Regions from separate parts of the Fusicatenibacter sp. genome, predicted to be linked through region 2. Evidence: a T-box and tRNA genes for the amino acid it is inferred to sense, from the RefSeq annotation. Region 2 holds a T-box; the other holds one or more tRNA genes.
The links. The T-box of region 2 lies ahead of ACY2VW_RS03905 (valine--tRNA ligase). A T-box ahead of a tRNA ligase gene usually reads a tRNA of that ligase, here a tRNA-Val.
Positions count from the first base shown of each region.

Region 1: it encodes a tRNA-Val, which carries the amino acid that the T-box ahead of ACY2VW_RS03905 (valine--tRNA ligase) is inferred to sense. The anticodon was not compared.

Region 1 covers NZ_CDRRUH010000070.1:2,756-15,155, forward strand. Annotated here, with positions in the region: gene rlmD (23S rRNA (uracil(1939)-C(5))-methyltransferase RlmD) at 1-1,163, opposite strand, end outside; gene ACY2VW_RS12635 (hypothetical protein) at 1,248-1,478, opposite strand; gene ACY2VW_RS12640 (YdcF family protein) at 1,587-2,189, opposite strand; gene rffA (dTDP-4-amino-4,6-dideoxygalactose transaminase) at 2,196-3,329, opposite strand; tRNA gene ACY2VW_RS12650 (tRNA-Met) at 3,519-3,592, opposite strand; tRNA gene ACY2VW_RS12655 (tRNA-Val) at 3,626-3,698, opposite strand; gene ACY2VW_RS12660 (hypothetical protein) at 3,783-3,950, opposite strand; gene purD (phosphoribosylamine--glycine ligase) at 4,120-5,391, opposite strand; gene purN (phosphoribosylglycinamide formyltransferase) at 5,397-6,023, opposite strand; gene purM (phosphoribosylformylglycinamidine cyclo-ligase) at 6,017-7,042, opposite strand; gene purE (5-(carboxyamino)imidazole ribonucleotide mutase) at 7,068-7,574, opposite strand; gene ACY2VW_RS12685 (aminopeptidase) at 7,697-9,715, opposite strand; gene ACY2VW_RS12690 (HD domain-containing protein) at 9,784-10,395, opposite strand; gene ACY2VW_RS12695 (hypothetical protein) at 10,411-10,728, opposite strand; gene ACY2VW_RS12700 (VanZ family protein) at 10,709-11,185, opposite strand; gene ACY2VW_RS12705 (hypothetical protein) at 11,270-11,422, opposite strand; gene pyrE (orotate phosphoribosyltransferase) at 11,457-12,134, opposite strand.
Region 2 covers NZ_CDRRUH010000010.1:6,663-25,130, forward strand. Annotated here, with positions in the region: gene ACY2VW_RS03895 (bifunctional folylpolyglutamate synthase/dihydrofolate synthase) at 1-663, opposite strand, end outside; gene ACY2VW_RS03900 (LTA synthase family protein) at 846-3,062, opposite strand; gene ACY2VW_RS03905 (valine--tRNA ligase) at 3,063-5,714, opposite strand; T-box leader at 5,810-6,030, opposite strand; gene ACY2VW_RS03910 (MBL fold metallo-hydrolase) at 6,141-6,941, opposite strand; gene ACY2VW_RS03915 (putative signal transducing protein) at 6,963-7,307, opposite strand; gene ACY2VW_RS03920 (SseB family protein) at 7,455-7,895, opposite strand; gene ACY2VW_RS03925 (hypothetical protein) at 7,979-8,938, opposite strand; gene ACY2VW_RS03930 (M48 family metallopeptidase) at 8,956-9,528, opposite strand; gene ACY2VW_RS03935 (hypothetical protein) at 9,685-9,822, opposite strand; gene ACY2VW_RS03940 (transglycosylase domain-containing protein) at 9,845-10,600, opposite strand; gene ACY2VW_RS03945 (biotin transporter BioY) at 10,893-11,453, opposite strand; gene ACY2VW_RS03950 (MATE family efflux transporter) at 11,732-13,105, shown strand; gene ACY2VW_RS03955 (glycoside hydrolase family 3 protein) at 13,306-15,735, opposite strand; gene ACY2VW_RS03960 (MGDG synthase family glycosyltransferase) at 16,051-17,166, shown strand; gene ACY2VW_RS03965 (glycerol-3-phosphate acyltransferase) at 17,172-17,828, shown strand; gene ACY2VW_RS03970 (pyridoxal phosphate-dependent aminotransferase) at 18,031-18,468, shown strand, end outside.

The sequences.
Region 1 (12,400 bases), on a different contig from region 2:
AAATCCGGTTTTTCTTCAATTTCATCAATCACCTTCAGCACATCTCCGGCGAGGAAACTGCAGTTGGTAAGACCGTTTGCCTTTGCGTTCTCTTTTGCAGCCACCACAGCTTCTTCCACGATTTCCACGCCGATCACTTCTTTTGCGACCGGTGCAAGGATCTGGGCGATGGTTCCAGTTCCGCTGTAGAGGTCGAAGATCGTGCGGTCTTTCGTCTCGCCGACGAACTCGCGGGCGGTGCTGTAGAGAACTTCCGCGCCGAGCGAATTGGTCTGGAAGAAGGAGAACGGAGTGATCTTGAATTTCAGTCCGAGGAGTTCTTCATAGAAGTAGTCCTGTCCGTAGAGCACTTTTGTCTCATCGCTCTTTACAACGTCTGCCAGGGAATCGTTCACAATATGAAGGAATCCCACAATCTTTCCTTCCAACGGCAGGGCGAGCACTTCCTGTACGAGCGGTGTCAGATCCCACTCCTCCTGGCTTGTAGTCACGAGGTTTACGAGGATTTCTCCGGTATTCTCGGCTCTTCGCACCAGCAGGTGGCGCAGATATCCCTCATGGCTCATCTTATGGTAATAACTTGCGTTCCGCTCTTTAAAATACGCCAGCACACAGTTCAGAATCTTTGTGAAATCCTCATGCACAATTTTGCAGTCACACGCAGTCAGGACATCGTAGGTGCTGCCCTTTTTGTGCAGTCCGAGGGACAGCGGGCCGTCCTTGTACTCATCACCAAAAGAAAACTCCATTTTATTGCGGTATGCAAACTCCTTCGGGCTTCCCTTGATGCCGAGGAACGGGTAATCCGCCTCCCCCGCCTCATTGACCTGGCCAGCCTCCACGAGGGCATCGTCGAGCAGTTTTTTCACCTGACCGGCCTTCATTGCAAGCTGATCCTCATAACTCATCGTCTGGTACATGCATCCGCCGCAGGACGGGAAAATACTGCAGACCGGATCGCGCTTTTCCATCGGGGATTTTTCTGTTACTTCGAGCAGGCGCCCCTCCATGCGGTTCTTTCTTTTTTTGTTGATCTGAAAGCGGATCTTCTGTCCCGGAATTGCATTTTTCACGGTAACCGTCTCGCCCTCCACATGTACACGTCCTTTATTCGGGAAATCGATTCTTTCCACGACTCCCTCGTAAATTTCTCCTTTTTTCATTCTCTTCTCCTTCTATGTCAAACTGATTTCCGGACAGAAAAACTCCGGTACCACGTTCCGGCACCGGAGTTTCTTTTTTTCATCCTACTTATCTTCGTCTTCATCCTCGAAGTAATCGTCGAAATCGTCATCGAAATCATCTTCGAAGTCTTCCAGATAATCCGGAGTTACAAACCGGTATACTGCGTATGCGATTCCTGCAACTGCCGCTACCGCTCCGACAATGGCAAGGACCCATAAAATCACGTTTTTCGGTTTTTCGCTCTCACGTTCTCTCTGTTTTAAAAGCTCTAATACTTCATCAATCTTATTCATACTGTCCACCAACCTTTGCTTTAGATTAGAAACTTAACTTAACGATAGTATACCATATAAGCCGCAATTTTACCACAATTTCCGCTCTTTTTTATAAATCTTTTCGATTTAGGATTCCATCGGCAGTTCCCGCAGAATCTTGTGGAACTGACCGCCGCAGCGCTCCATTTCTCCTAACACCTGGTCGATCCATTCGCCCTTTGTATGCCAGTTTTCTCTGGTGAACTCAATATCCGACGGACAGACAAAAAACTCTGTCTCCGGGTAGACAAGCTGGTAATACAGAAGACACCGTCTCGCATGGAGATTCCGGCAGCAGAGGATCGCTTTTTTTACCTCGATGCCCGCCGCATCTGTCACTTCCCGTGACCGCAGTGCATTTTCATACGTATACGTCGCCTGGTCTTCGCGCAGAATCGCTTTCTCCGGCACGCCGTTTTTCTGCAGTACCGTCCGCAGAAACTCCCACTCGGTTTCATAGTTCCCGCTGTACTGCTCCGCAAGATCCTGTACACCGGCGAAATGCCCGCTCACAGTACTGTATCTTCCCGACGGAAGCACAACCGGCGCAAATCCTTCTTTCCAGAGTTTTGCCGCATGCACCGCCATCTGCGGATAGCCGTTTCCCGGTACGAAAATCACATCGGCTTTCTGCGGTTCGTCTTTTACAAAAATGTAATCGGTAAAGTAGTTCAGAAATTTCTCATACATGAAATTTTACCACTCTTTGAAATCCATCAGGCACTCGACAACATACGCCATATCCTGCTCGGACAGACTGTAGAACATCGGCAGACGCATCAGGCGCTCGCTTTCTTTTGTCGTATACTTGTCCTCTCCATGGAACACACCGAACTTCTGTCCGGCCGGGGAGGTATGCAGCGGAACGTAGTGGAACACGCACATGACGCCGCGCTCTTTCATATATTTGATCAGGCGCGTACGCACTTCCAGATTTCTCGCTTTGATGAAATACATATGCGCATTATGTACACAGCCTTCCGGTACCACCGGCTGCTCGATCTTTCCTGCTTCTGCCAGCGGGCGGAGCTGCTCATGGTAATAGTTGTAGATGGCCATCCGCTTTCTGTCGATTTTCTCATGCTCCTCGAGCTCTGCAAGCAGGTAAGCCGCATTCATATCGCTCGGCAGATAGGAGGAACCGTAGTCGATCCAGGTATATTTGTCGATCTGTCCGCGGAAAAACTTGCTGCGGTTCGTTCCCTTTTCACGAAGGATCTCTGCTTTTTCCAGATAATTTTCATCCTGGAACAGCAGCGCGCCGCCCTCTCCCATCGTATAGTTTTTCGTCTCATGGAAGCTGTAGCAGCCAAAATCGCCGATCGTTCCAAGGGCTTTTCCCTTGTAGTACGCGCTCACACCCTGTGCCGCATCCTCTACAACCTTCAGGTTATGGCGTTTTGCAATATCCATGATGGTGTCCATTTCACAGGCAACGCCCGCATAGTGAACCGGAACAATCGCTTTTGTCTTTTCGGTGATGGCATCCTCAATCTTGGTCTCGTCGATGTTCATCGTATCCGGACGGATATCCACGTAGACGATTTTTGCTCCGCGCAGAACGAAGGCATCTGCAGTGGAAACAAACGTGTAGGACGGCATGATCACTTCATCGCCCGGCTGAATCTCAGACAGGTAAGCTGCCATTTCCAGTGCATGGGTGCAGGATGTCGTAAGCATCGCATGTTTTACGTTGAAATTGTCCTGCATCCAGGCAGAACATTTCTTCGTAAAAGGACCGTCGCCGCACAGCTTGTTGTTTTCCTCTGCCGCCTGGCGGATGTATTCCAGTTCTGTTCCAATAAAAGGTGGTTTATTAAACTCTATCATTGTTTTTTCCTTATCTTTCTTCTATCCATTACTGTTTTATTTACTTTCAGAGCCCAAAACAAGCTCTTAGGTAGTCTCATTTTCTCACAAATCTCTGTGGATTTCAAGACACGATTTTGACATGACAGCCATATCATCATACTGTCCGTAAAACCAAAAGAACCCTTGATTTCTCAAGGGTTTCACAAATAGCGAGAGGGGGATTCGAACCCTCGACACCGCGGGTATGAACCGCGTGCTCTAGCCAACTGAGCTATCTCGCCATATTCATTTTCAACACCGTTTTTCATAAAACATGGGGCCTATAGGGCTCGAACCTATGACCCTCTGCTTGTAAGGCAGATGCTCTCCCAGCTGAGCTAAGACCCCACATCGGTGTTTTGTCTGTTGGCTTTTTAGCTGTATCACCAACCGACTTCGTTAGTATAGCATTCCACCCGCCAAATGTCAACACTAATTTTCAAATTTTTTCGTTTTTTTTAACTTTTTCTCCCTCCACTCTCTCAGGTACTGCTCCTGTTCCAGATCTTCCCGTTCTTTCTCCCATCCTGCCGCCCGGCAGAGCGTCCATGCAAGTAGAAGAAATACGGCAAAAATCCCCGCCAGACAAACGATTCCCATATTTTCCAACCGCCTTTCCTGTTCTGATTCTGCTAAAAAGCAAAGGATCTCCTTACTATTGTATCCGGAACGGCGGTACATTATTCCATTTTTCAAGCAAAACGAAGCCGCCGGATCTCCTTTTGCAGGAATCCCGGCGGCTCCATTTTACTCAAAATTAAAATTCACGTTACGCTTCGTCAATCGCTTTTCCAATATCATGGCGGTAATATTTATTATCAAAGTCGACCCATTCAACAGCCTTGTATGCATTCGCGCGCGCCTCTTTCAAGGTATCGCCAATGGCTGTCACGCCGAGGACACGGCCTCCGTTTGTCACGATCCCGCCGTCTTTGAACTTCGTTCCTGCATGGAAGCAGTAATAGCCCTCATGCTCTTTGAATGTCTCGAGTCCGCGGATCGGGAATCCTTTCTCGTAGGAAACCGGGTAACCGTTCGAAGCCAGTACGACGCAGACACACGCATTATCTGCAAACTGCAGGTCGATCTGGTCGAGAGTTCCGTCGATGCAGGCTTCAAATACATCAATGATGTCTGTCTTCATACGAGGAAGCACAACCTGTGCCTCCGGATCGCCGAAGCGGGCATTGTACTCGAGCACCTTCGGTCCGTCCGGTGTCAGCATCAGTCCGAAGAAGATAACTCCCTTAAACGGTCTTCCCTCGGCTGCCATCGCATCTACGGTCGGCTGATAGATATATTTCTTACAGAACTTATCCACTTCTTCGGTATAGAACGGGCTCGGGGAGAAGTTGCCCATACCGCCGGTGTTCAGGCCGGTGTCGCCGTCTCCTGCTCTCTTGTGGTCCTGTGCGGAACTCATCGTCTTGATCGTCTTTCCATCCACAAAGGAGAGAACGGAAACCTCACGTCCCGTCATAAACTCCTCGATGACCATCTCGTTTCCGGCACTGCCGAATTTCTTGTCGAGCATGATCGTCTTGACGCCCTCTTTTGCTTCCTCTAAGGTATTGCAGATCAGAACGCCTTTTCCAAGAGCCAGACCGTCGGCTTTCAGCACGATCGGGAATTTTGCGGTCTCGAGATATTTCTCTGCCGCTTCCGGATCGGAGAATGTCTCGTATGCCGCCGTCGGGATATGGTATTTTTTCATCAGGTCTTTGGAGAACGCTTTCGATCCTTCCAGGATTGCCGCATTCTTTCTTGGTCCGAATACGCGCAGTCCCTCTGCCTCAAACACATCGACAACACCGCCGACCAGCGGATCATCCATGCCGATGACGGTCAGGTCAATCTCTTTTTCTTTCGCAAAAGCAACGAGCTTGTCAAACTCCATCGCTGCAATATCGACACACTCTGCGTACTCCGCAATTCCTGCGTTTCCAGGAGCGCAGTAAATCTTGTCTACCTTCGGGCTCTGTGCCACCTTCCAGGCAATCGCATGCTCTCTTCCGCCGCTTCCTACAATCAGTACTTTCATCGCTCTTACTCCTTTATCTTTACGTGTCCGTCTTCTACCGTTACTTTTCCGTTTGCAATCAGATCAATCGCACGCGGCATGATGACCCACTCGGCCTCTTCCATGACGCGCTGCTGCAGTGCCTTCGGTGTATCGCCCTCGTGCACTTCGACTGCCTTCTGCAGAATAATCGGGCCGGTGTCTGTTCCGCCGTCCACAAAATGAACCGTCGCTCCCGTCACTTTGACGCCGCGGGATAATACGCCCTCGTGCACTTTCAGTCCGTAATAGCCCGTTCCGCAGAACGACGGAATGAGGGACGGATGAATGTTGATGATCTTATTCGGATAAGCATCCACAATGCTCTGCGGGATCACAACCAGGCATCCTGCGAGCACAACGAGATCGACGTTGTACGACTGCAGTTTCGCCAGCAGTGCCTCGTTGAATGCTTCTCTCGATGCAAAGGTCTTCGGGGAAAGGCATACCGCATCAATCCCCTTCTTTTTCGCACGCTCCAGCGCATACGCTCCTGCATTGTTGCTGATGACAACAGAAACCTCCGCGTTTGTGATGGTTTCCTCGTCAATCGCATCCAGAATCGCCTGCAGGTTCGTGCCGCCGCCGGAGACGAGAACTGCTAATCTTAGCATAACTGTACTCCTTTTTCTCCGTTTTCAATGTGGCCGATCACATATGGCGTATCTCCTGTGGAACGGATGGCTTTCATCGCTGCGTCTACATCTTCCGGATCAACAGCCAGTACCATACCGATACCCATGTTGAAGGTGTTGTACATCATCTGCTCGTCGATATTGCCTTTCTTTGCCATCAGATCAAAGATCGGCGGTACGGTGTAGCTGTCTTTCTGTACAACGGCTACGGTGTTGTCTTTGAGCATACGCGGAATGTTCTCGTAGAAGCCGCCTCCGGTGATGTGGCTGCATGCTTTTACGGTTACACCGGCATCTTTAATGGCGCGGAGTGCTTTTACGTAGATACGGGTCGGTGCAAGCAGAGTCTCACCGAGGGTTGCGCCGAGCTCATCATAGTATGTATTTAAAGAATCTTTTGTCATATCGAAAACTTTGCGGACAAGAGAAAATCCGTTGCTGTGAACGCCGGTGGAAGCCATGCCGATCAGTACGTCTCCGGCTGCCAGATTTTCACCGGTAATCATGTCTTTCTTGTCACATACGCCGACAGCAAAACCTGCCAGATCGTACTCATCCTCCGGCATCAGGCCCGGATGCTCTGCGGTCTCACCGCCGATCAGTGCCGCATCGGACTGCAGACAGCCTTCTGCAACGCCTTTTACGATCGAAGCGATCTTCTCCGGATAGTTCTTTCCGCATGCGATGTAGTCGAGGAAGAACAGCGGTTCTCCGCCGGCACATGCGATATCGTTCACACACATGGCAACGGCATCAATACCGATGGTGTCGTGTTTATCAAGAATCATGGCGAGCTTCACCTTGGTTCCGCATCCGTCTGTACCGGAAAGCAGCACCGGCTCTTCCATTTCTTTGATTTTTGCCAGGGAAAAAGCGCCGGAAAAACCGCCAAGGCCGCCTAATACCTCCGGGCGCATAGTTTTCTTTACGTGCTCTTTCATTAATTCTACTGATTTGTATCCAGCTTCAATATCTACTCCTGCGTTCTTGTAATCCATGGTGAACCTCCCTTGTCCTTTGTTTTTATTTACTGTAGTTACGGTATCCTGTTTCCTGCAGTTTTGCGTCTTTTGCCTCAACCTGCTCTTTCATTTCCTGTGTATATGCTTTCAGTTTTGCAAGCAGTTCCGGATCGGAAGTTGCAAGAATCTTTGCTGCCAGGATTCCGGCATTGGCACCGCCGTTGATGGCAACGGTTGCTACCGGAATGCCGCTCGGCATCTGTACGATGGAGTACAGGGAATCACGGCCTCCAAGCGATGTGGTATGCATCGGAATTCCGATGACCGGCATTGGGAAAATAGCTGCGCACATACCCGGCAGATGAGCTGCCATGCCTGCGCCTGCAATGATAACCTTGAAGCCTTTCTCCTCTGCGGTTTTTGCATATTCGAAAAATACATCCGGCTCGCGGTGTGCGGAGATGATTTTCATCTCGTACTCAATTCCAAATTTTTCCAGCATGTCGGCTGCCTTGCTCATTACCGGCATATCAGAGTCGCTGCCCATCACAATTCCTACTTTAGCCATGTTGTTCTCCTTTTCTGATTAACTGTTCTAAGCGTTATTCATTAGTTATACTTATTTTTATGTTTTAATCATTCAGTTCTGCTTATAATATACTAAGCAGGCGCTGAAATGTCAACCCATAATCAGCCAAAAGGTTCATTTAATTCTTCCGTTCCCGGCAGGACGAAGCGTCCGTCCTCAATGAGAGGGATCGCCGTTCCGTCTGCTTTTTCGACCGCAACCGACTGCAGTTCGCGGTACGGAATCGTGATGTCGGTGTGGCATCCGAAGTATGCTTTCGACGGATCTTCTTTCCGTTTTGCCGAAACCTCGTTCTCGCGTGCGATCACTTCTTTTCCGTCCGGATTGTACATCGGGCTGTCCTCCGCCCACGCGTAGCAGGTGTCGCCCATCGCAAAATGCGGGCCCATCTTCTCCGCGATCAGGATCGGCAGCTTTCCGGCGATGCCGTACTGCTCCGCCATCACATACGCCGTCGTGTTCGTTCCGATGGCAAACTCGCCGATCGGCAGTGTCCTGTGGTGATACAGCAGGTTTTCTTCTATATAAGTACGATTGTCCTCTTCTTTTTCGAAGTTTGCGCAGTCATACGCGGTGATCATGCCGTCGGTCAGCGTCAGGCAGAGATCGCGGTAATACAGCTCGTTCAGGTAGACTCCCGTCACATGAAGCACGCCTGTCGTACCGGTAAGAAGCGGGGAAGTAAAGACTTCTCCGACCGGGATATTGCAGTCAGCAACGCAGTTCTCGAAATTCGTCTCTTTCGCAGGATCGTTCAGATGATGCAGCATCACGCGCAGATCGGTCCGGTTCTCTCCTTTTCCAAGCACATGCACGGAAACACCCTCGTCGAGCGCATCGATCAGATACTGCTGGATGCGCTGGTATTTTTCGTAATCGAGCGTGTTGATCTTTACGATCTCGCGGAAAATTTCTTCATAGCGCGGGTCGATTTCCGGCATCGGGTAGGCGATGATCGTGTAGCCGTACTCGTCATCCTTGATATAGCGGTTTACAATCTGGCCCGCCTCGTTCTGGAATCCGACACGGAGCTTTTGCTGGCGCTCATTTAAGTGCAGTGCCTGTTTTTTATTTACTGGCTCAAACGGAACTTCGCCGAAGGTTTCCACCACGGCAGGGCCGGCATAGCCGTCCGCCAGTTCTTTGTACTCGTCGTATTTCACCTGCATCGCGCGGAGCCGTCTCTTCACGAGATCCTCGTTGAGATACAGCGCCTCATCGTTCCGGTGATCGTAGTCATACTGCTTATTCGCAGACGCACCGGCAACCCACGTTCTCCGCGCACCGCGGGAAATCACCGGCTCGAGTCCCATCTCGCGGAACTGTAAGATTGCCGCACGGATCATGCGCTCAAAACCGATGTGGAAGCGGATGCTGACTGTCTTCTTTTTCGACAGATCTTTTCGCGCCACGAGAAAGCACTTGCGGAAGCCTTCTGTGTAGGTGCGTGCCATTGCGTCGATTTCTTCCTGGCTGAACGTATTTAAAAAGCGTGCTGTACCCTTCTCATTTTCGGTGATATATTCGCCGTACTGGTACAGATACCGCAGATCCGTCAGATCAGATTCCATCACAATATCCTTCACAAAGTGCAGCGACGGGTCGACGATTTCGCGCACCTGGTATTCCTGGCGCTCCTCGGCGTAATCGCTCACATACCAGTAAATGCTCTCTTTTACATACTGCGCGGACGGCAGCGTCTCTTCCTCGAACATCGCATACAGTTCAAGATACAGCTCCATCGCCGCAGTCAGCTCCAGCAGGCGTTCCTCATAAACCCACACAACAGCATTTCCCAGCTCCCGGTACAGGCAGCAGAGACTTCTTCCATGCGTTTCGCCAAGCGCCCGCACGGCAAACGCCGGGTTTCCGTAGGAGGTCTCATACCGCTCCCCGATCACATCTTCGTACGGTTCACGGTTCAGCATGGCAAGTTCTGCCTCCGGCGCTGTTTTCAGATATCCTTCAGCGATTCTCGTCCGGATCTGATCCATTTTGCAGAGGTACTGTGCCATCTGTGCAAAAAAATCGCGGTACGGCTGCGGAACGCTTTTTTCCGCCGGAATCTGGCGGATCCGCTCGATTGCAAGCGCATACCGCTCGTTTAATAATTCATCCATGCAAAAAATTCCTTTCTATGCTCTCTCTAACTTTTACGAGGGGCAGATCTGCCCCTCATTTTTCTTACTTATTCCTGTTTTTCTTCCCGGTCATCGATGATCTTTCCGTCCCGGATGCTCTGCTCGAGAATCTCTTCCATATAACTCCAGATCTCCTCGGATCCGGTTGCCGTCTTCTCGTTTCGTTTCAATGGCTGGGAAATCCGCACATTGTGGCGGGCCCAGTCTTTTCCATCATTCTCATGATTTAAAAGCAGCGGCTGGAAATTATCCATCACATGGGCAAAGCGCGCTTCCGGTGTCTCATACGCCTCGAATTCAAGCCAGAGATCCATCAGCATTTTTCCCTGATCCTCCGGCAGCAGGCCGTAGATGCGCTCGGCCGCTTTATGTTCTCTTTCGTCTTTTGTTTTATTTGCCTCCGCGTCGTACGCATACGTGTCGCCCGCATCAATCTCCACAAGATCGTGGATCAGCAGCATGAGCATCGTTCTGCCGATGTCGATTTTTTCATTCGAATATTCCTGCAGCAGAAATGCCATCACCGCCATGTGCCATGCATGCTCCGCGTCGTCCTCCTGGCGGGAATAGCCGCGGATGTGCGTCTGGCGCAGGATCTGCTTTTCTTTATCAATCTCCAGAATAAAATTCAGCTGTTTTTTAAAACGTTCGTGATCCATCTTTTTCCCTCTTCTTTATCTTACACCAACCAGAAACAGTGCCAGCCATGCGACCAGCATGCCGCCGCTCGTAATCGAGCCGAGAACCGACATTCTGTGGCTGACCTGTTCTTCTTTAAAGCTCTTCATTCCCACATAGAAGCCGTATCCCGACAAAAGGAATGAGAACAGTCCCGCTGCTCCGAGAAAAATGCCTCCGTTTCCGTGGAATGCAAACGATACGACCGAAGCCAGCAGAAACAGAAAGACCGAAGCACCTGCCATATAGAGGGCTTCCTTTCCGCCTTCCGACGGCTTCCGGACAAAATTGTAATTATACTTCTTCCTCGCCATATTTCCATCTCCTGAATTTATTGCAGATCAGGAATGCGCCGCAGCCGATCATGGCTCCAAGCGTATTCAGGATCAGATCATCTACATCAAAGCAGCCCACCTTCGTGATGAGCTGGATCGTTTCCACACAGAGACTGAACAGAAAACCAAGAAGCGATACTTTCCAGAAGCTCTCCATTTTTTTGTGCATCACCGGAACGATAAAGCCGAACGGCAGAAAACCGATCACATTGCCCGCCAGATTTAAAAATGCGGCAAGGAATCCCACCTGTTCGCGGTAAATCCAGAACCGTCTGATTTCCTGAAACGGCACCAGATTGTAACGGTAATCCAGTTCAAAAAAGTTTCTTCTCCCGTATTCTTCTGCAAAAAACAGAAAATAAACGAGCGCAAGAAGATACACCAGAAATAAAATCCGTCCCACAACGCGGATTCTGGCTTTCGTCTCCTGCTTCATCTTCGTTTCCCCTTTCTGCGTGGTATCAGAAACGCCGGAATACCTCTTCGGCGCATGCGCTTCCAAAATATTCCGGCATTTTTCTTAAAACATAATTTCCCCGCGTCGTTTCAGCAGACCTGCTCCGCTTACGATCATCAGGACACCGGTTGCTACCCCTACCACAACCAGCACTGCGCCCATGGCGATATTTCCGCCGCCGACACGTCCCATGGTTTTATAGATTTTTTCATTCATCGTGCAAAACTCCTTTTTTCAAGTGTACCACGTCTTATTTGACACCGTACTCCTCATAATAAGCATCAATGGCAGCCTTCATCTTGTCATCGATCTGGATTTTGCCCTGGCATGGACGGTTGTACAGATAGGTGATGACATCCTCCATGGTTACAATGGCATTTGCCGGGAAGCCGTAGGTTTCCTGGATTTCCTCAAGTGCGCTCTTGTCGCCTTTTCCGCGCTCCATGCGGTTTAAGGATACCATCAGTCCTTTGATCTCCACATTGCCCTGTGCCTGGATGATCGGGAAGGTCTCCTCGATGGATTTTCCGGATGTGGTAACATCCTCGATGATGACAACGCGGTCACCGTCTTTAATTTTGCTTCCAAGCAGCAGTCCTGCATCTCCGCCGTGGTCTTTTGCTTCTTTCCGGTTGGAGCAGTAACGTACTTCCACACCGTAGAGATCATGAATTGCAATGGCAGTTACCACGCTGAGCGGGATTCCTTTGTAGGCCGGTCCAAACAGAACGTCGAAATCCAGTCCATAATTGTCATGGATTGCTTTTGCATAATACTCGCCGAGACGTTTTAACTGGCTTCCGGTTACGTAAGCGCCCGCATTCATGAAGAACGGGGATTTTCTTCCGCTTTTCAGGGTGAACTCTCCAAATTTTAATACCTGGCTCTCGACCATAAACTCGATAAATTCCTGCTTGTACTGTTCCATCTTTTTTCCTCCATATTTTCAGGGGAAGGCATCTTTTTTCGCAATGCCGCCCGTTTTTACTTCTATTCTGTTCTATACTACCATAAATGCCTCTGTTTTTCCAGTCCAGACACAGGATTTCGCATAAAAAACGTGACATCCTCCCCACCTGTAGAGGTGGGGGCTTCCCTAACCTCGGTAGGTTTGGTTCTCGTTCGATAGCACCAATGTGCTAAGCATAAACGAGCTATCCCCGTGTGTCCCACGGTTTTATTATATTACATTAC
Region 2 (18,468 bases):
CGGCCATGCCGGGCTTCCCATCTCTTTCGCCTTTGCGGCAATGACAGAAGCCGGACCTGGCTGGCTGGCATCGTAGATTACCGGGACACCGGCTTTGATGATGCCGGCTTTCTCTCCCGCAATCGCCTCGAGGGTGTCGCCGAGATACTCGGTGTGGTCGCGGCTGATGGACGTGATGATGCATGCCAGCGGCTTTTCGACCACATTTGTCGCATCCAGCCGTCCGCCAAGGCCGGTCTCCATGACCAGGTATTCCACGCCGGCTTCTTTGAAAATCAGCATTCCCATCAGGAACAGCGTCTCAAAATAGCTCGGATGGCCTTCGCCCTCCGCCTCGTATTCTTTGGCTGCTTTTTCCACTTTGAGAAATGCGTCGAGAAACTGCTCATCCGACACATCTTCCCCGTTGATCTGAAACCGCTCGTTGATGCGTACAAGGTGCGGGGAGGTAAAAAGTCCTGTCTTTTTGCCGCCTGCAAGCAGCATCGCATTCAAGTACGCGCAGACGCTTCCCTTTCCGTTCGTGCCCGCCACATGGATAATTTTGATCCCTTCCTGCGGATTCCCAAGGCGCGAAAGAAGCTCCCTCGTATGTTCCGGCGGATGCTTCACCGTAAATTTCGGTATTGTTTCGATATAATCAACTGCTTCTGTATAATTCACTTTATTTCACCATTCTTCAGTATTTTAGGGCTGCTTTCAAACCCTAGTATCATTATAATCGAGTGACCGGATATGTCCATAGCAATTTTCAAAATTTTGTCCCGACTTTTCGACTTTCCCCGTAAAAAGATACAGTGGGACGTCAAAATCCGCCCCACTGTATGATCTTTCGGACACTCTTTTTAATTCTGCAGACCGCCGTCTTCGGCCGGTTTATCGCTGTTTTCTGTTTTTGACGGCTCAATCTTGTCGCCTTCGCCCTCCGGCGCACCGGACGGCGCTGCCGTCAGTTCATCCTGCGGCGCAGTGCTCGTATTGGCATTTTCCTGCGTCACATCTGTTTTCGTGCTGTCCGGGTTCGGCGTCGGCGTCGGTGTAGATACCGTTTTTGGCTCTTCATACATCATCGGCTCTGTCCTTGTCAGCACCTTCTTCGTCGAGCTGTTGCTCTGCTGCGCGATTGTAATCTGATCACCGTCTTCCAGGGTCAGACTATGCACCATCAGAATCGACGGGCTGACATAAACGGTATCCTGTATCTCCTCGTTGACTTCCACACGGCTCGATGCCGTAAAGTTTTCTCCGTAAAAATACCAGGTATCTTCTCCGGATTTTTCGATTCGTTCCAGTGTTACCGGCAGAGCACCCATCTGCAGCTTCACACGCTCATACGGTGTCTCTCCGTCTTCTCCGTAAACGTACCGTTTTCCATACAGCATATCATACTGCAGCACCTCGAGATCCACCTGATAATTCTTCGTATTCCGTCTCGTCTGATGATACCGGAAAATGGTTCCGTCATGAATTCCCACACGGTTCATAACCTCTGCTGCAATCTGGTAGGAAGCAATGTTTTCCTGTTTCCTTTTCAATCCCATGTTATCCCAGATCACGTATTCGGTCTGATACAGATAGCGGTTCTCCAGATCTTCTACTTTCAGTCCCATCGTTGGCAGATGGTCCCCGTACATCACAAGTACCACCGGCTCCGGATAATCCGCAAGCTTTGTCGTCAGCTCTTTGACAAATATGTCCATCTCATGAATCTGATTTACATAATATTCCCAGGAGTAATTATTTTTTTCCCGGTCTTCTGCGCCTGTCACTGTAATCTCCGGATCGTCAAGCACCGGCTCTGTCGGATAATCACCGTGGCCCTGTACCGAAATCGTATAGATATAGTCCGGTTCGTCTGTCGCATCGAGCGTTTTTATGATCTCTTTTGTCAGAATATGGTCTTTTACCCATCCTGTCGCCGTCACATCCGAGATATCCGGCATATATTCCTCCGAGGTAAAGGTATCAAAACCAAGACGTGAGAACACACTTCTTCTGGAATAGAAGTTTGCTTCATTGTTGTGGATCGCATGGGTCGCATAGCCAAGATTCTTTAAAACATACGGCGCACTCTCACACGTCTCCTCTGAAAGCACCGATTTGTACGGATACTCACCCGCTCCGAAATACCGGAGGCTCATGCCGGAAATAGTTTCAAACTCTGTGTTTGCTGTTCCGGCTCCCACCACCGGCACGCGGAGATAACCGGAAGAATAATCCTTCATCAGCTGCCGGTAATACGGGATCGGATCCTCGGAAATGTTGAGGAAATTAACCAGCTCCGGATCGAAAAAGGACTCCAGCTGCAAAAAGATAATATTCGGTTTTACCGTATCATCCTCTTTTTGTTTGCCTTCACTCGTCTCAATCTGTTTCACGAGCTGTTCGGAATAGCCGTTCGGCTCTGAAATTCCCGTATCAAACAGGGTGACTGCCAGACAGTACGGATAGCCGTAATCCTGGTAGGCAAATGCGATGTTGACGAAATAGCTGGAAAGCACACGCTTTGCAAGCGCCAGATTTGTTGCTCCCGTAAAGAGTACAATTACCAGAGCAATCAACGGCACATTCAGATACCAGCGGATTTTCCCCTGAAATTTCGGTCCTTTGATCCAGACCCATACAAAAAATGCCAATAATGCCACAAGGGCTGCTACGACGAGGATCATGGTACCTTTCGACAGATACTTCGTCACGACCTTTGCGCCGTCGCTTAAATTCCGCAAGTCCGGTCCGGTAAACGGCGTGACGCGGTTTGCCAGAATCACACCGTTAATGATGCCGAGCAGCAGCCAGAAACAGCTCATCACCAGCCGTACCAGCACACGTCTGCGGAACAGATAAACTACCATAAAAGTAGTGAAGATCAAAAATGCATTGTACAAAAAGACCCATGGGCTTTCCACCATGTAGCTCCATGCAGATGCCAGCGAATGGCGGGAAAATGCTTCAATCACCAGATACAGAATACAGCATCCCAGGGCCTGCAGCGGCAAAGAGAGCCAGTTGCAGACTTTCACTACGGTTTCCTTGTTTCCATGCAGTTTTTTTCCTTTTTTCATTTATTTTTTCAGCTGCTCCAATCTTGTCTGAACCTGCTCCATCATCTGCTGATAGTTCGCCAGTTTTTCTTTCTCTGCCTGAACTTTTGCTTCCGGAGCTTTGTTGATAAAGTTCGGGTTGCCAAGCATGCCGTTGGAACGTGCGATCTCTTTTGTCAGACGCTCTTCCTCTTTCGTAAGGCGGGCGATCTCTTTTTCCAGGTCAACCAGCTCGGCAAACGGAATGTAGATCGTTGCCTGCGGGATCACTGCGGATACCGCATCGTCTGCGATGCCGGCTTTGTCTGCCTGTACGTGAACTTCGCTTGCTCCTGCCAGAGTTCCGAAGAATACAGCACCGTTTTTGAAGGTTTCCTGTACAGCAGCATCTTCCGTTACAACGAATACGCTTGCTTTCTTTGACGGCGGTACGTTCATACTGGTGCGGACACCACGGATGCTTCTTACCGCCTCTTTCATCATCTCAACGGCTGCCTCATCCTCTGCGTATGCAAAGTCTTCGGTCTCTTTCGGCCATGCGGCGATCATGATGGAATCCTCGTCCGGATTCAGTGTGCAGTAGATTTCCTCTGTGATGAACGGCATAAACGGATGCAACAGCTTTAATGCATTGCCAAGAACGGTTTTTAAGGTCCACAGTGCAGCGCCCTTCGTCTCGTCGGTCTCGCTGTACAGACGCGGTTTTACCATCTCGATGTACCAGTCGCAGAACTCCTCCCAGATAAAGTCGTAAACCTTCTGTACGGCGATACCGAGCTCGTAGCGGTCCATGTTGTCCGTTACTTCCGTTGCCAGCGTGTTTACCTTAGAAAGAATCCATTTATCTGCCAGTGTCAGTTTGTCTTTTGGCATTTCAGACGGAACTTCTGCTTTTTCCAGGTTCATCATGATGAAACGGGAAGCGTTCCATACTTTGTTTGCGAAGTTACGGCTGGCTTCTACACGCTCCCAGTAGAAACGCATATCGTTTCCAGGTGCATTACCGGTCATCAAAGTCAGACGGAGAGCATCTGCACCGTATTTGTCAATGACTTCGAGCGGATCGATACCGTTTCCGAGGGATTTACTCATCTTGCGTCCCTGGGAATCACGAACGAGTCCGTGGATCAGTACGTGGTGGAACGGAACCTGTTTAGTCTGCTCCAGTGCGGAGAATACCATACGGATAACCCAGAAGAAGATGATGTCGTATCCGGTTACGAGTACATCTGTCGGATAAAAATAATCAAATTCCGGTGTTTTCTCCGGCCATCCTAACGTGGAGAACGGCCACAGCGCTGAGCTGAACCAGGTGTCCAGGGTATCCGGGTCCTGGGTGAGATGGGTGCTGCCGCATTTCGGGCATTTTTCCGGCATTCCGCCTCTTACAACCGTGATCTCGCCACAGTCATCACAGGTATAGGCCGGGATACGATGACCCCACCAGAGCTGACGGGAAATACACCAGTCGTGGATATTGTTCAGCCAGTTCTGATAAATCTTGCTGAAACGATCCGGGATGAAGTTTACTTCCCCGTTCTTCTCCGCTTCGCTGGCAGCGGCAGCCATATCCGCCATTTTTACAAACCACTGCGGTTTGATCATCGGCTCTACGGTTGTCTTACATCTGTCGTGGGTTCCTACGTTGTGAACGTGATCCACTACTTTTACAAGAAGGCCAAGCTTCTCGAGATCCTCTACCATGGCTTTTCTTGCCTCGTAGCGGTCCATGCCGGCGTATTTGCCGCACTTGTTGTTCATGGTTCCGTCATCGTTTAAGATGTTGATCTCTTCGAGGTTGTGGCGTTTTCCTACCTCAAAATCGTTCGGGTCGTGTGCCGGTGTGATTTTTACGCATCCGGTTCCGAACTCTTTGTCTACGTAAGCATCTGCGATAACCGGGATTTCACGGTCGGTCAGCGGCAGTTTCAGCATTTTTCCTACAATATCGGTGTATCTTTCATCCTCCGGATTGACAGCTACGGCAGTATCGCCGAGCAGAGTCTCCGGACGGGTCGTTGCGATTTCTACGAAGCGGCCTTCTTCTCCAACTACCGGGTAGTTGATGTGCCAGAAGTGGCCTGCCTGCTCCTGATATTCAACCTCTGCATCGGAGATGGAAGTCTGGCATACCGGGCACCAGTTGATGATGCGGCTTCCTTTGTAGATCCATCCTTTTTCATACAGACGGCAGAATACTTCTTCTACGGCTTTGGAGCATCCCTCGTCCATGGTGAAGCGTTCTCTCTCCCAGTCTGCGGAGGAGCCGATCTTTCTTAACTGGCTGTTGATGCGTCCGCCGTATTCTTTCTTCCACTCCCAGCAGTGCTCCAGGAATTTTTCGCGTCCGATTTCATCTTTGTCGATGCCCTGCTCTTTGAGCATATTGGTAACCTTTACCTCGGTTGCAATCGCCGCATGGTCGGTTCCCGGCTGCCAGAGGACTTCATATCCCTCCATCCGTTTGAAACGGCAGAGAATATCCTGCATGGTGTTGTCGAGTGCATGGCCCATGTGAAGCTGTCCGGTTACGTTCGGAGGCGGCATCATAATGGTAAACGGTTTTTTGTTCGGGTTTACAGTGGCGTGGAAATATCCTTTATCCAGCCATTTCTGATACAGTCTGTCCTCGAGTCCTTTCGGATCGTAGGTCTTTGCGAGTTCTTTGCTCATGAGATCCTCCTTTTATGTTTGGTGTATTGTGGTATTTATTCCCGCAGAGGCTTGTCTTAAATCAAAAACGCCCTTCACATACACATAACATGCATGCAAAGGGCGAAAATTCCGCGGTACCACCTTAATTTGTATCTCGTTTCGGAGTCTGTAACGTGACTCATGCGTGAGAACCTAATCATCACATCTTCTGTGCTTTTCAGCTCTCCGGTTCAGAAGCTACCTTCCATGACCACCTTCCCGGACAGCCTTTCAGCCGGTGAACCGTCCTCTCTTTTGGGGCCTGCCATGTACTCCTCTTCCTCATAACCTTTTCTTTTTCTGTTGGAATAGAAACTGCATTTATCATAATCGCGTTTTTTTATTTTGTCAAGCCGCCGCGGGCAAAAACCTTTCTTCTTATGGAAGTTTTAAGATTTCACGCGCTTATTTTCGGTGAATCCGCGATGCACAGTACTGCATTTCTGCGCGGCCGTACGACGCGTAGCGGACCTGTTCTTTCGAAAACGGCTTCGCATTGCTTGGCCGTCCCAGGTTTTCGCCGTGGATCACCTGATCCACAAGGTCGATGAGATCTGCGAGAACGCCGAGGCTGAGCGGATTGTAAACCGGATGCGCCGTCGATTCAAACACCTGCGTGTGATGACCGCCGAAGAATTTCATGCGGCCGCCCTTTTTCACCAGCCACGCCATCAGACCAACCAGACCATCGTAATACTCTTCCAGGCTCGTTCCGCCCGGCACCTGCATCCAGACACCGCAGCCGCTTCCGATCGCATCTCCGGTGAACAGGTAATTCTGTTTCGTCTCCAGCACGACAACACTGCCCGGCGTATGGCCCGGAGCCTGACAGACGGCCAGCTCTGTGCCGCCGAGCGGAATCACGGAATCGGTACGGATATCATGAATCTCTTCCCACGGTTTTAGTTTTCCCGCCGTCAGCATCACGAGCGTCTCCGGGTCCATTTTCTTTTCCTCGTGGCACATGTAAACTTCGTCGAATTCATCGATGTGATACATGTGATCCGGGTGCGCATGCGTGATAACCAGCAGCAGAGGCTTATCTGTCAGCTCCCTTATCACCGGCAGAATCTTTGCGCCTGCCGTAATGCCGGTATCAATGACAGCCGCTTTTTCTTCACCTTCTACTACATAGAACGACGAATTTCCCGCGTCAAGAATACAGTAAATTTTTTCTCCGATTTCTGTTACCTGAAAACCTTCCATTTTGTAAAACCTCCCTTTTGTTCACCGGAACATACTGAACCCTATGTTGAATAAAATCCCCATAACAATAATAATAACCCAGATCAGAGCTGCAATTCTTGCTTTTGGCGTATGGGACTGTGTTCGGAGCGGCTCAGGAAATTCCCCTTTTTTCTCCCAGTCGGCAATCCGTTTTTTTGCCTCCTCTGCCTGTTCTTCCTTCACATAAACAACGCGTCCCTGATACGGTATTCCAGTTGTAATCTGCAGAATTTCTCCGGCTCCTTCGCTTTTTCCATAAGCCATGATTCCATGACGCTGCAGCATCTTTACCATCTTTTTTGTAGTCTGTTCATCTACCGTACGATACACCTTTCGATACCCCATATCTTTCCCTCCTGTGCTTTGTGCCTTAGATCCACCTTCCGCTATTTTATGCTATTTTCTTTTTTTCTCTCAGCATCATCACCCACGCAATCCGTAATCGAAGTTGATTGTGAGCAGCATCGTAATCTGGCCAAGTGAAATATGATATCAATGCCCCGCATTCTCTTCTCCGATGATAATCGAAAGCAGCGTATGATCCAGCATGATCGTGCGGTTCCACGGATTGAGAATCACACCGCTGATCTCCTTTGTTTCGGATGCCATGTGGATCAGCTGTTCCAGACTCACGAGAAACGTAGATTTCACGCTGCTGCTCCCCTTTAATTCCTCATCAAAGCTCGTAAACGCGGCCCACCAGACTTTTCCGTCTGCGCTCTTTACCGTTCCGATCCGGATCTGATCGTCGCCGGATGGCGGTTCCACGGAAAGAATCGCCTGTCCGCCCTCTTTCATTCTGCGGCGGATCACCGTCAGCACATGTGCCAGCATTTCCGGCGTCGGCTCCTTTTGCAGTCCCAGAATTGCTTCCTCTATCGTTTCATTCCCCTGCAGCCCTTCGTCCTTTGGAGTTTCCATTTCTTTTGCCATTGCTCTTGTCCTTTCTTTTTCGCTTTTCCCACACAGAATCTGTATACCATCATCCCCGGCAGCTTCGGCACTTCCGATGACCTTTACTCTGCGCCTACCCAGATGCCATCTTCCCCGCAGAATCTGCACTCTTTTGATAAATCCAAAACGTTTTCCATCCGCTTTAAGATCTGATCGTACTTCCCTTCCCGCATCAATGCAATCGTCACCTGATCCGTTCCGATCTGCAGATGGCGGAAGCCGCGTTTTCCTTCCTCCGTCCACGGCAGAGTCAGCTCCAGTTCAAAGCCGCCGCTGCTTCCGTACAGCTCACCCGGCTGTTCGTCCGCAAACAGCTCGAAAAGCGGCTGATAATATGCTTTGAAATAATTCTCCTCTGGAAACCAAAGTGTCCCGTCCCCGGTCCGCTCCGGCTCTTTTACAACGGCATTCAGATAGCCTCTCTCGTAATACGTCATGCACGCCGCGCTCTTCGCCAGCGGATTTTCATTGATCTTCTCGATCTCCGACGCCGCCCGGCATCCGTTTCCAAAGGCCGCCTGGCTGTTCTCGCTCCTGCCGACCGGCTCCCAGACGCTCCATGCGTTCTGCTTTCCGTATCCGATCAGATCCTGGCGGTATGCACCGTTGTATTTTACAAATTTTTTCTCCCCCGGCTGCTCGATCAGGTTCAGCGGTACCATACAGTCAATTCCGTACAGCTTCTGCGCAATCAGCCGCGTGTAGATGATGCCGAGATAATGACAGATTGCACTGCGCTCCGCCGTGTCGAGATACATAATCTGCTCCGCTTTTGCCAGCTGGTCGCCGCGTGTTTCGAGCACACTCTCCACCATCGCAATCCGGGACTGCAGCTCCGCCTTCCGTTTTCCGCGGTATAGTGCCGACAGTCTGCTGTATGGCATTGTGCTTACAAGAATCGCATGCAGCAGCTCCAGGTTTGTGTATTCGATCATAATATCTTTCTTATTTAAGCCAAACTCTGCGTCGGTATCAACCTCCGTCACATTGATGATATATGTTTTTTCTTCGGTCAGTATCATTTGTTTTGCCTCTCTTTTCAGTACTCTCTTCCATGCTCCTTCAGCCAGCTCTGCCACACTTTGTAATCGGGCATCTGCTGTGCCACCACCGCGTAAAACCGCGCGGAATGGTTCATCTCTTTCTGGTGCGCCAGCTCGTGGATAACGACGTAATCCATCACGCGCTCCGGCATCAGCACCAGTTTCCAGTTGTAGTTCAGGTTTCCGGCGCTGCTGCAGCTGCCCCAGCGGGTTTTCTGCTCACGAATTGTGATTCTGCCATACGTTACGCCCATCTCTTTTGCAAAATGTGCCGTCTTTTCCGCCAGCATCTGCGCCGCACGTTTAACCGCCGCTTTTCGTTCTGCTTCCGTCAGATGGTTCGCTGCTTTCTGCTCTGCGGCCGCCAGCGCTTTTTCCCGGTGTGTGTGAATCCAATCCTGTTTTTCTTTTAAGAATGCTTCGATTTTGTATTTTGCCATCCGTTTCGGTGCGCGCACCACCACGCTTCCATCCGCTTTGACCTGGACGGCGAGCGTTTTACGGGCGGAATACACGATCTCATAGGGAATCTGTTTTAAAATCCGTTCTGCGCTGCCTTTTTGTTCCATTTATTTTTCCTCAAAAGCTGTCTGTTTTACCATTTTTTTGCCTTTTTTTCATTATACCTTTTTCCCGGCGGAAACGCAATCGGATTGCTCACAGAAAAAAACGCGAGCAGAATCACCGTTTTTCTTCCGGCAATTCTGCTCGCATTTTTCTTTCTCTTATTTCAGCTCAATTTTTTTCTGCTTTCTTCGGATGCACAGCCTCACAAATAAAATCGCCGCCTGCACACAGAGAATCATCACCAAAATTCCAATCATGGACAGCGCTGTTGCCCCCAGTCTGATCAGTTTTCCCATTCTTTTTTCCTCACTTTTCTTTCTATCGTGCCAGAACCGGATCGGCTGCCGCATCCCACAGCAGGCTGTCCGTCTCACTTTGTTCCAGGTATCCATATTTTACCATTGCCGCCAGCACCTGCTTTTCCCGCTGCAGCGCCAGATCCGCGTGGCGCGACGGCGCGTAGGCGGACGGTGCATTCGGGATTCCGGCGAGGAGAACGGCTTCGCTGTCGGTCAGCTCCTGCGGTTCTTTCCCGAAGTAGCCAAGCGATGCTTCTTTCAGTCCGTAATAGCCATCCCCGAAATAGATGGTATTGATGTACAATTCCAGAATTTCTTCTTTCGAGAGCTGCCGTTCCACATAGAGTGCCGTCCACGCCTCTGCCGCTTTCCTGGCAAATGTCTTATTCTGATCGTAATACATGTTTTTTACCAGCTGCTGTGTGATGGTACTGCCTCCCTGCTCCGGTTTCATCACGCGGATATCATGTACAACGGCCCGCGCCATGCTGATCCAGTCTATCCCGTGATGTGTGTAATACCGATGATCCTCAACAGCAAGCACCGCTTTTTTGTACAGATCCGGCACCTGTTCAAGAGAAGCCCACTGTGCTCCGCTTCTGGCTTCCTCTACTGCCTGCGCGAGCGGCTTTTCCTTCACTGCCTTCTGATAGGAAACATATCCCTGGATTGCCCAGAACATTCCGGCCGTCAGCAGGATCAGGCAGAAAAATGCCAGAAAACCTCCAACCATTTTTCCCGCTGTTCCCCGGTGTTTTCGTGTTCTTTTTCTCATAGTTTCAAACCCCTTTGTTGTTCTTTCCTGCTTTCTATCCTACCATATCTCCCTTAACGCCTTCTTGCCTCTTTCTTAGGAATTCATTAAAATTTTGAAACTGTATGAAATGCATTTTGCACGTTTTTTCAAATAACCGCTGCTGCTGCGGAATACTTTAACCGAATCAGGCAAGTAGCGAAGCGGATTGCGAATATCCGCTTGACAAAACAGAAAAAGACAGACACCTGGCAGATTGTCAGGATGCCTGTCTCTTGTTTTTATCTTTTGGTTTTTCAGAAACGCTCTGTGATTATGCTACGGTTCCGTAGTTCATTACATGAGCTGCTGACAGTGCTTTTCGAACGGCTACACCGAGAATTTCAGCTGCTACAACGGAAATCACATCTTTTACGATGTACGGAACGGAAACTGCAAGGAACGAAGCCGGGATCGTGTTTCCTGTTACAATAGAAAACTGTACCACACCGAATGCGTGACATACCGCAAGACCTGCGATTCCAAGAACGAATGGTTTGCCCGGGAAGCCTTTTTTAATTCCGGCACCGCAGAGCATTGCCATCGGAATAAATCCGAAAATAAAGCCGCCGGCCGGTCCGAGAAGAGCGCCGAAGCCACCGCTCATGCCGGCATAAACCGGAACGCCGATCGCGCCGAGGATCAGATAAAGAGCGGACGATGCACCTCCCAATTTCCAGCCAAGCACGTAGCCGCAAAATGCCATTGCAAAGGTCTGCAGCGTCACCGGAACGCCGGTCGGAAGCGGAATCGTCACAATGGACAGTACCGCAAGCACTGCCGTCATCATGCCGGTCAGTACAATCTGTTTTGTTGTAAGTTTTGATTTTTTCATGAATGTAAATCCTCCTCGCAGGTTTTTGTATCCAATTCTTTCTGCTTTTGAATTGTTAACCTTGTTTCAATATAGGTTAATATTTCATTTTTGTCAATCCCTTTTTTAAAAATGCAGAGAGTTCTGCTACGATTCTGTTACACTTTCTGAAAACAGCGGTCACCCTCTTGTTTTCTGTTTTCTTTCTATGGTATACTATATAGTCTCGGAGTTTTTCCGGGAATGTTCACCCGATACAAACGATGAATTTTTATTCCATTTGAAAGGAGATACCCTCTATGAAACCTTCCGAAAATCCTCTCGGCTCGGAACCGGTCAGCTCTCTTTTGCGGCGTTTTGCGATTCCGAGCGTCATCGCGATGCTCGTCAGCGCCCTCTATAACATGGTAGACCAGCTCTTTATCGGTCACAGCATCGGCGTGCTCGGAAACGCAGCGACCAACGTAGCGTTCCCACTCAGCATGGTCTGCACATCCATCGGTCTGCTCTGCGGCATCGGCGGTGCTGCAAACTTCAATCTCTGCATGGGCAGACGAGAGCCGGAGCACGCGAAATCTTATGTTGGAAGTGCCATCTCCATGCTGGCAATCCTCGGTGTGATTCTCTGCGTTGCCGTTCAGCTTTTTCTGCGCCCGATGATGCTTCTCTTTGGTGCAACACCGGACGTCATTGATTACGCCTGTACTTACACCAGAATCACCTCCATCGGCTTCCCGTTTCTGATCGTCACAATCGGCGGCTCCAACCTGATCCGCGCGGATGGCAGCCCGAAATTTTCCATGCTGTGCAACCTGGTCGGCGCGATCGTCAACACGATTCTCGACCCGCTGTTCATCTTCGTTTTCCACATGGGCATGGCAGGTGCAGCGCTCGCCACGATCACCGGACAGATTTTATCGTTCGCGCTCGTTGTCTTCTATCTGCGCGGTTTTAAGACGCTGCCGCTCTCTCTTTCCGATCTGAAACCGAACATGGCCTGCTGGGCACGGATTGCTGCGCTTGGTGCAACTCCTGCGTTCAACCAGGTGGCAATGATGGTTGTTCAGATCGTTATGAACAACACACTGACCTACTACGGCTCCAATTCCGTCTATGGAAGCGACATTCCGCTTGCATGCGCCGGTATTATTTCAAAGGTGAATATGCTGTTCTTTTCCTTTGTCATCGGCATTTCGCAGGGACTTCAGCCGATTGTCAGCTTCAACTTCGGTGCACAGAAATATGACCGCGTGAAGGACGCCTATAAAAAAGCAGTTTTTGCGGCGACTGCCATTTCCATCGTCGCCTTCCTCTGCTTCCAGCTCTTTCCGCGCCAGATTATCGGCATTTTTGGTTCTGGTTCAGAAGAGTACCTGCATTTTGCAGAGCGGTACTTCCGCATTTTCCTGTTTTTCACATTCCTGAACGGTATCCAGCCGGTCAGCTCGAACTTCTTTACCTCCATCGGAGCACCGAAGAAGGGTATTTTTCTTTCGCTGACGAGACAGATTATTTTCCTGCTTCCGCTGCTGCTGATTTTTCCGTATCTCTTCGGCATTGACGGCGTGATGTACACTGCACCGATTGCAGACCTTGCAGCCGCATCAGTCAGCATCGTTATGGTCGTGCGGGAATTTAAGATTATGGCAGAGCTACAGAAGGCTACTGCCTGAAAACAGTTTTTTTCCTGTAGTTTCCGCTCGTTTTTACTGCGCTGCGGTCGCCAGAGTCTTGCTACAGATCATTGCCGTGTAAACAGGAATGAATCCTGTCCGGAAAGTAAAAAATCGTATGCTGTTGCTTTTTCCACAACAGCATACGATTTTTTTATGTGTTATCCACACTTTTCTTTATTTATTCACATGCATCCACATCAGTCCATGCGAAGAATCATGGTCAGGATTCGTTTTGCACAAAGAGCGATTTCGTCGCGGGTGATGTATCCCTTCTCAAATGCCTCCTGTACGCGCTCCTCGTATCCGTTTGCCATCTTGATATCATTTCCGGCTTTTGTCTCGCGGTAATGCTCGCCGTGTGTCCACCAGTCGGTCGTTACCATTCCCTTAAAGTCCCACTCACCGCGCAGAATACCGGTCAAAAGATCCTTGTTCTCAGATGCCTGAACGCCGTTGATCAGGTTGTAGGACGACATGATTGTGTATGGATCTGCCTCTTTTACGATGATCTCGAAGGCTTTCAGGTAAATCTCACGCAGCGCACGCTCGGAAACGCGGGAATCGCTGTCTTTTCGGTTTGTTTCTTTGTTGTTGCAGCAGAAGTGTTTCACACTTGCCCCGATATGCTCGGACTGCATACCGCGTACCATTGCCGCACCGGATTTTCCGGCTACAAGCGGATCCTCGGAATAATACTCAAAGTTTCTTCCGCAGAGCGGACTTCTGTGAATGTTGACAGCCGGGGTCAGCCAGATGCCGATGTTGTTTTCTTTGACTTCCTCTCCGCCGGCTTTACCGATCTCTTCGATCAGCTCCGGATCCCAGGTGCAGGCAAGCAATGTTGCACACGGCCATGCGGTCGTGTTGACGCCACACTGCGGCTGAATGCGAAGGCCTGCCGGTCCGTCTGCGGTCATGATATTCGGGATGCCGTACTCAGGCAGATTTCCCATGCCAAACGTATTGGCAACTCCTGTGTTCGGCTGACCGCCGAGCAGATGAATAAGTGCTTCTGTCGGAAGCTTATCTACAAACTCGTCGAGCGTTTCTTTTCCTTCGACCACATTCATCAGGTTCGGATTCGTCTTTGCTGCTTCCATAAGCTCGCCAAAGCTCTTTCTCTCCTGTGCTTTGACTGCCGGGAGGAAACCTTCCAGAGTCAGCTTATCCTGACGCTCCAGTCCTTCTTCCTCGACAGGGCCGTTATCGGTCGGAAGCGCTTCGTAGGTTCCATCCGCAAGGAGACGTTTTTCCAGCTTATGCGGAGCGGCAAGGCTGGTGTACTGTGCAGTCACTTTTGCCTCTGCCAGATCGTAGGTGAAGTCCAGTTTCTTCGCATCTCTTACATTGTTTCCAACGTAGAAGACGTAGCTTCCTGCCTCAAGAATATAGGCAGATTTTGCAACCTTTCCAAGGTCATCAAAAGATGCCATATCTTCCACTGTAAAGGAAAGAACGACTCTCTGTGTCTCGCCTGGCTGCAGCAGTCTTGTTTTCCGGTAAGCGCCGAGCTCTTTGGCCGGTTTGCCAAGCTTGCCCTGCGGTGCGCCATAGTAGAGCTGTACAACTTCTTTTCCGGCACGTTTTCCGGTGTTGGTAACAGCTGCTTTTACAACAATCTTTCCATCCTTCTCTTCTGCCCCCAGAACTTCTGTCTCAAAGCTGGTGTAGGAAAGACCGAAGCCGAACGGATAATTGACCTTCTCCGCTGCGCCCGGAATCGTCTCGAAATAACGGTAACCAACGTAGATATCCTCGTTGTAATCCACGTAATAAACGGATTTATGGAAGTTCTCGGTGGATGGATAATCCTCGAGGGTTGCTGCGTAGGTATCAACCAGTTTACCGGATGGGTTGACGTCGCCTGTTACAACGTCCGCTGCCGCGAGGCCGCCTTCCATACCGCCCTGCCATGCCATCAGCACCGCCGGAATCTCTTTGCAGTCTTTGAACCAGCTGGTATCAACCATACCGCCGACATTCATGACAACGATGACATTTTTAAAGTTTGCTTTTACTTTTTCTACCATGGCTGCTTCGCCGTTTGTCAGGCAGAAGTCGCCGTTTTCGAAGATGCTGGCGCTCAGCTCGATCTGTTTTTTCTCATCCTCAAACAGCTCATAGCCTTCATCGTTGATCTGGCATTTGCGGTCCCAGCCCTCGCCGGAGAAACGGCAGATGGTGATGATTGCGGTATCGGTATATGCTCTTGCTTTTTCTACCAGCTCATCCGGTACTTCCGGCTCTCTTGTCATGCCCGGTACAGCGCCTGCAGCATACTGCTCTTTTACATTTTTCTCATAGAATTCCGGCAGCTCATGGAACAGAGAAACCTCCCCCTCGGCTTCTTTGATCTTCATGCCTTCGTAGAAGTTGCGGATATACTCGACCGTAACGTCACCGCTTCCGCCGCCGCCTTTTACGTAATCAATCGTTCCTTTTCCGAATAAGGCTACCTTTGTGCCTTTTGCGAGCGGCAGTGTGTCGTTCTCGTTTTTTACCAGAACCATACCCTCGCCTGCTGCTTTTCTGGAAAGTGCGATATGTTCCGCGCTTCCTGTTACCCTTTTTCCGTCTTTTCCCAGCGGCAGAACCGGCTGGTAAAGACTTCTCTGCCATTTACCCATTTTAAGCTTACCTCCTGTATTTTTCGGTGCGCAGATCGCTTTCCGAACGCGCCCCATTCTGTCTTTATGATACGAAGTTTTTGATGGGATGTCAATTGGTTTATCAGCAGAATTACCATATTTTTTCTTTTCTTCTTTCAATTTTGCTGTATTTTTACCAACTTTTTGTGATGTTGCTCTCTTTCAGGCACGCGCTCGGACATTTTCCTGCTTTTGGGGCTTGTCCGGAAAATAACGGCGTTTTATACTTTACTTCATAAGGGCAGTAGCTCTTTTGCTCTGCTTTTGATCTCGTTAGGAATGGAGTCTGTTTTTATGAAAATACTGATTTTATCGTGCAATACCGGAGGCGGCCACAATGCGGCGGCCTTCGCATTGAAAGAGAGTCTGGAATTTCATCACCACGAAGCTGAAGTGCTGGACCTGATGCGTCTCGGGCGAAAACATACGTCCGCGCTGGTCGGCGGAGCTTATGTAAAACTCGTCTCCGTTTTTCCGGCCGGATTCGGCGCTGCCTATCAGCTCGGCGAGCTGGTGCGCCGCGTCCCGGGGAAATCACCGGTTTATTATGCGAATGCGCGGCTTGGAAATGCACTCGCCGATTATATCGTTCAAAATCATTTTGATGGTGTCGTCACAACGCACCTTTATCCGGCGGAGACACTGACCTGGATGAAACAGAAAGGGCTGCTGACCATTCCATGTGTCGCCATCGCCACAGATTATGCCTGCATTCCGTTCTGGGAGGAGACAAACTGCGATGATTATGTCATTCCGCACAAAGATCTGATTCCGGAATTTGCATCGTACGGCATTTCAAAGGAAAAACTGCTCCCGCTTGGCATTCCGGTCCGGCCCGCATTTTCGCGTCCGGCGTCGAAAGAAGATGTGCGCCGCCATCTCGGCCTTCCCGAGGATGCTCCTCTTTTTCTCGTCATGAGCGGCAGCATGGGATTCGGCAAGGTGCATTTGCTCGCGCATGAGCTCGTTTCCCGCCTGAAAAACGGCGAACAGGTTGTGATTATCTGTGGAAATAACAAGAAACGGGCGCGTTCTCTCCGGCTGCAGTTCCATAAAAATTCAAATGTCCATGTCGTCGGCTTTACGCGCCATGTCGCGGAATATATGGCGGCCGCTGACGTTCTTTTTACAAAGCCCGGTGGCTTAAGCAGTACAGAGGCGGCTGTACGGCGCGTTCCGCTTGTCCATACCGATCCGATTCCCGGGTGCGAGACGAAAAACCGCGCCTTCTTTGTCTCCCGCGGAATGTCCGTGACCGGCACGCATCAGAAAGAACTGGCAGATGCCGGTATTTCACTTGCAAAGGATGATGCGCGTCAGATTGCGATGCGCGATGCACAGCGGGAAAACAGCCATCCGCAGGCAGGAACGGCGATTACGCATCTGTTAGAAAAATTAGTTTCGGAGTAATACTTATGAGGATGACGATTTATCTGTTTTATCTTTTATTCGGCTATCTCTCCGGCAGTGTGCTGTACTCGTATCTGATTCCAAAGCACTTCTGCCATGTGGATGTCCGAACCGCGAATGAGGACCAGAATCCCGGCGCATTCAACGCATTTTCTGCGGCTGGACCGCGCGTCGGACTGTTCTGCGTTCTGTGCGATATTTGGAAGGGCTTTCTGCCGGTGTTTCTGGCAGTACACAGCTCTGCGGTTTCGATGGGTTCGTGGCTTTTCGCTTTGATTCTGCTCGCCCCGGTGGCGGGTCATGCATGGCCGTTTCTGCAGCCGGCGAAAGGTGGAAAGGCGATCTCTGTCTCGTTCGGCGTACTGCTCGGTCTCCTGCCGGACCTGCGGCCGGCACTTCTGCTGGCAGCGTTTTACCTTACCTTTTCGCTGATTCTGATTATCCAGCCGCACAATCTGCGCTCAATTGCTTCCTTCGCAGGCTTCGCAGCCGCCGCTCAGCTTTCCCGCTTTCTGCCGTCCGTACGGCTCGGAAGTCTGCTCGTGTCACTGGTCGTCTGCTACCGCCACTTTTTCAGCTTCCGACGGTACGAATCCGAAAATGTTTCATTTACAATTCAGTCTCTGTCTGCTAAAATAAGGGACAGACAGAAAAAACATTAACATTCTCCCGGATTTTCCGCATTTTTTATCTTTTCCTGTGAAATTCGGAAAACATTTTTAAATATCTTTTATGCAAAAAGACCCCTCGGCTGTCCATGCACACCCAAATGGCACATGCATCGCAAACACATGGGAAACAGAAGGGGAACTTCTTGTAAATCTGCAGAAAACCCGCCAGAACAACTTCAGGAGGATCTTTCATATGCTTTCAGAAAAAATGGTAACTCTTGGTACCAAAAAATCGGTCATCCGTGAAATCTTTGAATACAGTAAAAAACGTGCCGCCGAAATCGGTGCGGAAAATGTTTTCGATTTCAGCATCGGAAATCCAAACGTCCCGGCTCCGGCTTCCATTCATGAGACAATTAAAGAACTGCTTGATTCCCGGGATGACTACTATCTGTTCGGTTACACTTCCGCACAGGGAGATGCCGACACCCGCGCTGCCATTGCAGCGAACCTGAATGAACGCTTTGGCACTTCTTTTGGCGCCGATAACTTTTACATGACCTGCGGTGCTGCCGCTTCCCTCCGCATTGTCCTTGGCGCACTGACCCTTCCGGGCGATGAATATGTGGTCTTCACTCCATATTTTCCGGAATACCGCGTCTTCATCGAATCTGCCAGTGCAACGATGGCA